Regions from separate parts of the Arthrobacter sp. K41 genome, predicted to be linked through region 1. Evidence: riboswitches for the same ligand, from Rfam matches in the RefSeq annotation. Region 1 holds a riboswitch; the other holds the start of a gene.
The links. A riboswitch is a leader RNA that binds a small molecule or an ion and turns the genes downstream of it on or off. The one in region 1 is predicted to bind glycine.

Region 1 (3,400 bases):
CACGCTCAACAACGGCGGTACGCGCACCGAGCTCCGCTGCCCGTGTTGCGGCAGCCATGCCCGCCGGTCCGGCTCCGACTACCAGGACATCAAAATCCATAACGCCTCCCTTGGCACCCATCCTGCCCCATGCGGCACGCACTTCGTCAGGGGGAACGCAGATCGGCCTGGCGCTCGCCGTCGTCGATCTGCTTGTCCTGGCCTTCTGGGCGGGTCACGTGCTCGGCAGAAGAACGCACTCCAAGGAGCAGGAACTTCTTCGCAGAAAATTGGAGGGGTGCAGTGGTGGCTTTCTGCGTCAAAATGGCAAGGTACAGCACCGGCACAGCCAACCCAAGGAGGAGTCTGATGAGCCACGTAACAACCAGTCCTGAGGCAGCAGCCGCGGCGCAAAGCCTTTTCCGGGTTGCGCTTGGAGGTGTTCTTATTGCTCACGGATCCCAAAAACTCTTTGGGTGGTTCGGCGGGGGAGGGCTCGAAGGTACCAGCAAGGGCATGCACGCCATGGGTTTCCGTCCCGCAAAACCCAGCGCAATCCTCGCCGGTGTAGGTGAAGCTGGAGCAGGTGTTGCCTTGGCCCTGGGCCTGGCTACCCCTGCCGCCGGCGCCGCCGCTGCAACCACGATGGGTGTGGCTGCAAGCGTTCACGCGCCGAACGGCTTTTTTGCCACTGAGGGCGGCCTGGAGTACCCGGCGGTGCTGGGTTTGGCGGCAGTGGCGTTCACTATCGGTGGTTCCGGCCCCTTTTCCCTGGACGCCCTAACCGGTCACGTGCTGGACCGGCCCTGGATGCGCGCCACCGCTCTGGCTGTGATCCCCGCAGCCATGGGCATCCAGATTTACCGCCGGCGCAAAGCCCTGGCAGCCGACGCGCAGGTGCCGGCTGTAGCCACCCCGCCGGAAGAAGGCTGAGGGAAGCCGGCGCGCCGCGACTGTCGACGGCGGGCACATCCCGCCGTCGTCCACTTGCGATGGGCGGCCGGGTAAGGGGCAGAATTCCCGAACCATCGGACGGTAATTTTGCATCCCGCTCCCTAACACGGTAACGTGTGAGCCGTGTCACCGAACAGTGGCATGTGCTGATGATCTGCGGCGGGAGAGTCCTGCCGGTACGTTCTGCAGGCGCCGTAGGAGCAAATCCTCCCCAGGAATCTCTCAGGCCCACGTACCGCCGCGGCAAGGCAACTCTGGAAAGCAGTCCGGGCAACCGGGCTCACCGACGGTGCAAGTGGCGCTCTGCAAAACGCAGGGCAACGCAAAACTCTCAGGTCCGATACAGAGCGGGGAGGAACCCGAATCAACGTGGAGCTTAGGCGCCACCTGAATTATGGAGTTCCTCTCATGACGGTTCATTCGTCCCCTACCACCTTCGCAGACCGCCATATCGGCGCGCGCCGCCAGTCCGACATCGACACCATGCTCAAGGCCGTTGGCTACGACAGCGTTGATGGCCTCGTTGACAGTGCGGTCCCCGATTCCATCCGCCAGGACACGCCGCTCACCCTCGAAAGCGCCCTGAGCGAAGTCCAGGTCCTCGCCGAGCTCCGCAAGCTTGCGGGCAAGAACAAGATGGCCGTGCAGATGATCGGCCAGGGCTACTACGACACCGTGACCCCGCCGGTGATCCGCCGCAACATCCTCGAAGCACCCGCCTGGTACACCGCCTACACGCCGTACCAGCCCGAGATCTCCCAGGGCCGGCTCGAGGCGCTGCTGAACTTCCAGACCATGGTCCAGGACCTCACCGCACTCCCGGTGGCCAACGCCTCCCTCCTCGACGAAGCCACCGCCGTGGCCGAAGCAGTCCTCCTGATGCGTAGGGCCAACAAGTCCAAGACGGCCAAGGACGGCAAGACTGTCCTGGACGCCGACCTCCTCCCGCAGACCATCGCCATTGTGCTGGGCCGCGCGGAGGCCCTCGGGTTCGAAGTGGAAATCGCCGATCTCGCGGACGGCCTGCCCGACGGCGACATCAACGGCCTGGTCCTCCAGCAGCCCGGCGTCTCCGGCCGCGTCTGGGACCAGTCCGCCGTCATCGCCGAGGCGAAAGACCGCGGCGCGCTGGTCACCGTCGCCGCCGACCTCCTGGCCCTCACCCTCATCACCCCGCCGGGCGAGCAGGGCGCGGACATCGCCGTCGGCTCCACCCAGCGCCTGGGCGTCCCGCTGTTCTTCGGCGGCCCGCACGCCGCCTACATGGCCGTCCGCCAGGGCATGGAGCGCACCCTTCCGGGCCGCATCGTGGGCGTTTCCAAGGACGACGCCGGTGTCCCCGCCTACCGCCTGGCCCTCCAGACCCGCGAGCAACACATCCGCCGCGAGAAGGCCACCTCCAACATCTGCACCGCGCAGGCGCTTCTGGCTATCGTTTCATCGTTCTACGCCGTCTACCACGGCCCCGACGGACTGAAGGCCATCGCCGAAACCGTCCACAACAACGCCCGCGCCCTGGCCACCACGCTGAAGATTGCCGGCCGCGAACTGGTGTCCGAGAGCTTCTTCGACACCGTCACCGTCCGCGTGCCCGGCAAAGCCGCCAAGGTGATCACCGCCGCCGAAGCCCGCGGCATCAACCTGCGCCTCATCGATGCGGACACAGTTGGCGTGTCAGTCGATGAAACCACGACGCCGGAGGTCCTCTCCGCGGTTGTTGTCGCCTTTGGCGCCGGTCCGGTCGTGGAGGCGTCCGGGTTCGAACTGCCCGAACCGGTGCTGCGCACCTCCACCTACCTGCAGCACCCGGTGTTCAACACCCACCGCTCTGAAACACAGCTGCTGCGTTACATCCGCCGTCTTTCGGACCGGGACCTGGCGCTGGACCGCACCATGATCCCGCTGGGCTCCTGCACCATGAAGCTGAACGCCACGGCCGAGATGGAAGCTATCTCCTGGCCGGAGTTCGCCTCCATCCACCCGTTCGCTCCGGATTCCCAGACCGAGGGCTGGCGTGAGCTGATTTCCGGGCTTGAAGCGGATCTTGCGGAGATCACCGGGTACGACCAGGTGTCCATCCAGCCGAACGCCGGCTCCCAGGGTGAGCTCGCGGGCTTGCTGGCCATCCGCGGCTACCACCACTCCCGTGGCGAGGCCCAGCGCAACGTCTGCCTGATCCCGGCGTCGGCCCACGGCACCAACGCCGCTTCCGCCGTCCTCGCCGGCATGAAGGTGGTTGTGGTGGCCACCGCAGCCGACGGCACCATTGACCACGCCGACCTGGAAGCCATGATTGAGGCCCACAGGGACGTCCTCTCGGCCATCATGATCACCTACCCGTCCACCCACGGCGTATACGATTCCGATGTTCGCGAGGTCTGCGACGCCGTCCACGCCGCCGGCGGCCAGGTGTACGTTGACGGTGCAAACCTGAACGCTTTGGTTGGCCTCGCACAGCCGGGCAAGT
Region 2 (3,400 bases), on a different contig from region 1:
ATACTGCGCAGGTTGATGCCCTTGGCCTCGGCGGCAGCCACGATGCCCGCAGCCTTGCCGGGCGCGGAGACGGTGACGGTGTCGAAGAAGCTCCTGTGCAGCACCTCAAAGCCGGCGCCTTCAAGGGAAGCGGCGAGGATCCTGGCGTGCGCGTGGGCGGACCGGGCGATCGCCTTCAGTCCCTCCGGGCCGTGGTAGACGGCGTACATCGAGGCCACAATGGCCAGCAGCGCCTGGGCGGTGCAGATGTTGGAGGTGGCCTTCTCGCGGCGGATATGCTGCTCGCGGGTCTGCAGGGCCAGGCGGTAGGCAGGAACCCCGGCGGAATCCTTGGAAACACCCACCAGGCGGCCGGGCATGGAACGCTCCAGGCCTTTCTGCACGGCCATGTAGGCGGCGTGCGGTCCGCCGTAGAACAGCGGGACGCCGAAGCGCTGGGCAGAGCCGACGGCGATGTCCGCGCCCTGCTCCCCCGGAGGCGTGATGAGGGTCAGGGCGAGCAGGTCGGCCGCCACTGTCACCAGGGCACCGCGCTCCTTGGCGTCGGCGATCACGGCGGTGTGGTCGAAGACCCGGCCGGAAGCACCGGGCTGCTGGAGCACCACACCGTTGATGACGCCGTCGGGCAGGCCCTTGGAGAGGTCTGCGACCTCAACCTCAAAACCCAGCGCCTCGGCGCGGCCCCTGACGATGGCGATGGTCTGCGGCAGGCAGTCGGCATCCAACACCGTCTTGCCGTCGCGGGCTTCTGTATTCTTATTTGCCCTGCGCATCATCAGGACGGCCTCGGCCACCGCGGTTGCTTCGTCCAGCAGGGAAGCGTTCGCGATCGGCAGGCCCACCAGGTCCTGGACCATGGTCTGGAAGTTCAGCAGCGCCTCCAGGCGGCCCTGGGAAATCTCGGGCTGGTAGGGCGTGTAGGCGGTGTACCAGGCCGGGCCCTCAAGGATGTTGCGGCGGATCACCGGGGGCGTCACGGTGTCGTAGTACCCCTGGCCGATCATCTGCACGGCGGTCTTGTTTTTGGCTGCGAGCATTCGCAGTTCAGCCAGCGCCTCCACCTCGCTGAGCGCGCCTGCCAGTTCCAGTGCAGTGTCCTGCCGGATGTCCTTGGGGACGGCGGTGTCAACCAGCGCGTCCACGGTGTCGTAGCCAATGGCCTTGAGCATAGTGGCGACGTCGTCTTCCCGGCGGGCGCCGATGTGCCGGTCAACGAAAGCGGCGGCCGCAGCTGAAGAAGCGTGGCCTGCGGTGGCGGCAGTGGCGGAGGCCGAGGATACAGTCACGAGGAACTCCATGGTTATGGCGGCGTCAGGGTATGCCGCATCGATTCGGGTCCCTCCCCGCTCTGTATTGGACCTGAGAGTTTCCGCGACGCCGGCTTCCGCCTGCCCGCTTGCACCGTCGGTGAGCACAGCAGTCCTGGTATCCAAATTCCGGATGCCTCTGCGGACAGCCTGCTGCTTTCCAGAGTTGCCTCGCCGCGGCGGTACATGGGCCTGTGAGATTCCTGGGGAGGTATTGCTCCTACGGCGCCTGCCAGTACCTTCCGGCAGAACTCTCCCGCCGCAGATCAAAGGCTATTCATTTTGTTTTTTCTTGCGGCCGGTCACGGCCCGCACATGGCCAATTCTCCTACGCCCCGGGCGCAGGAGCAAATACCGGCTAACCCCTCAGCCGGTGGACGGCGGCAAGGAGTTCGTCCACCTCCGCCTGCCTGTCAGCGGGGTTTCCCGATGGCCCGCTTTCCCACATGGCGTTGAAGTACAGCCCGTCCCCCATGTACAGCACTGCTTTTGCCATCGGCGCGCCAACGTCCTTGCCGATGAGGTCCAGCCATTGCTGCTGGATGGCGGCAAAGCGGCGCCGGGCATCTTCATGGGCTACCTCAGCCAGGCGCGTTGCGGCCACAAAGGAACGGTCCATAGGGGTGTCAGACCAGAGCGAGGACCGGATGAAGTACGCCGCCGCCCCCTCCGGCGCGGCCGCCATGACAGCGAAATCTTCCCCTGCGAGCCGGTCCAGCCGTTCCAAGGTGGCGGTGATCAGGGCGTCCTTGTTGGGAAAGTGGTACAGCAGGCCGCCTTTGGAAACACCGGCCCGCTTGGCCACCGCCTCCAAGGTGGCTGCCCTTTCGCCCACGTCAATCAGGAGTTCTTCGAAGGCGTCCAGGACAGCGTCTCGCGCTACAGGTTTTCGGGGCATGGCTTCCATCATGCATTGTCGCGGCCCGTTTCTTAACTGTACCGTCCGGACGGTATAGTTCCAGGATGATGTCTTCCACTGCTTCCCCATCGAACATCACCGCCACCACCGTGCGGCGCGCCGGTTCTGCGAACGGCGGCAGCCGCGATTGGCTCGCACTGGCCCTCCTGATGTTTCCGGTTCTTTTGGTTGCCGTGGACAATACGGCGCTGACCTTCGCGCTGCCCGCCATAGCCAGTGCGCTGGGCACCACGGGAGTGGAACTCCTATGGATTGTGGACGCCTACCCGCTGGTGCTGGCCGGGCTGCTGGTGGCAATGGGAAGCCTCGGCGACAGGATCGGACGCCGCCGGCTGCTCATTACCGGCAGCATTGGTTTCGCGGCAGTATCAGCAGTAACCGCCTTCGCACCCGACGCCGGCTGGCTGATAGCCGGACGGGCCGCGCTGGGCTTTTTCGGGGCAATGCTGATGCCCTCCACCCTGTCCTTGATCCGCAACATCTTCGTGGACCCGAACCGCCGGCGGCTGGCCATCGCCATTTGGGCTGCGGGCTTCTCCGGAGGCGCGGCGCTCGGGCCTATTTTTGGCGGGTGGCTGGTTGAGCAGTTCTGGTGGGGAGCGGTCCTGCTGGTCGCTGTGCCCATCATGATCCCTTTGCTGGTTTTCGGCCCGGCGTTTATCCCTGAATCCCGGGATCCGGCGCCTGGAAGGGTGGATGTGCCGAGCATCCTGCTCTCGCTGCTCACCATGGTTCCGGTGGTCTACGGCATCAAGGAAACCGCCACTGAAGGTTTCGGCGCACTGGCAATGGGGAGTACGGCCTTCGGCCTGGTAATGGGTACCGTTTTTGTCCGCCGGCAACAGCGGCTCGAGTGCCCGCTGCTGGACATGTCATTGTTCCGCAACCGCGTGTTCAGCATGGCCATCACCGCCAATGTCCTGGCGCTGTTCTCCTTCAACGGTTTCATCCTCTTCCTGGCCCAGCACCTTCAGCTCCTCGAGGGAATGTCTCCTTCCGCAGCAGGAGTGGCGATGGTTCCGGCCCTGGTGGCAACCGTTGTGGCGGGCCTGGCGGTGGTGCCGGTGGTGCGGAGGATCCGTCCGGGTTTTGTGGTTGGCGCCGGACTGGCCATGAGTGCCGCCGGCTACAGCATGGTGACCTTCGGCAGCCATACCAACGGCCCGGCACTGCT

Region 2: it holds a riboswitch for glycine, as region 1 does, so the genes downstream of both, gcvP (aminomethyl-transferring glycine dehydrogenase) here and gcvP (aminomethyl-transferring glycine dehydrogenase) in region 1, are expected to answer to the same signal.

Annotation. Positions count from the first base shown of each region.
Region 1 covers NZ_JBNHEW010000006.1:155,842-159,241, forward strand. Annotated here, with positions in the region: gene AC5RTE_RS14945 (dihydrolipoyl dehydrogenase family protein) at 1-100, opposite strand, end outside; gene AC5RTE_RS14950 (hypothetical protein) at 147-302, opposite strand; gene AC5RTE_RS14955 (DoxX family protein) at 349-912, shown strand; glycine riboswitch at 1,084-1,181, shown strand; glycine riboswitch at 1,183-1,289, shown strand; gene gcvP (aminomethyl-transferring glycine dehydrogenase) at 1,342-3,400, shown strand, end outside.
Region 2 covers NZ_JBNHEW010000011.1:3,192-6,591, forward strand. Annotated here, with positions in the region: gene gcvP (aminomethyl-transferring glycine dehydrogenase) at 1-1,298, opposite strand, end outside; glycine riboswitch at 1,478-1,576, opposite strand; gene AC5RTE_RS17000 (TetR/AcrR family transcriptional regulator) at 1,666-2,205, opposite strand; gene AC5RTE_RS17005 (MFS transporter) at 2,271-3,400, shown strand, end outside.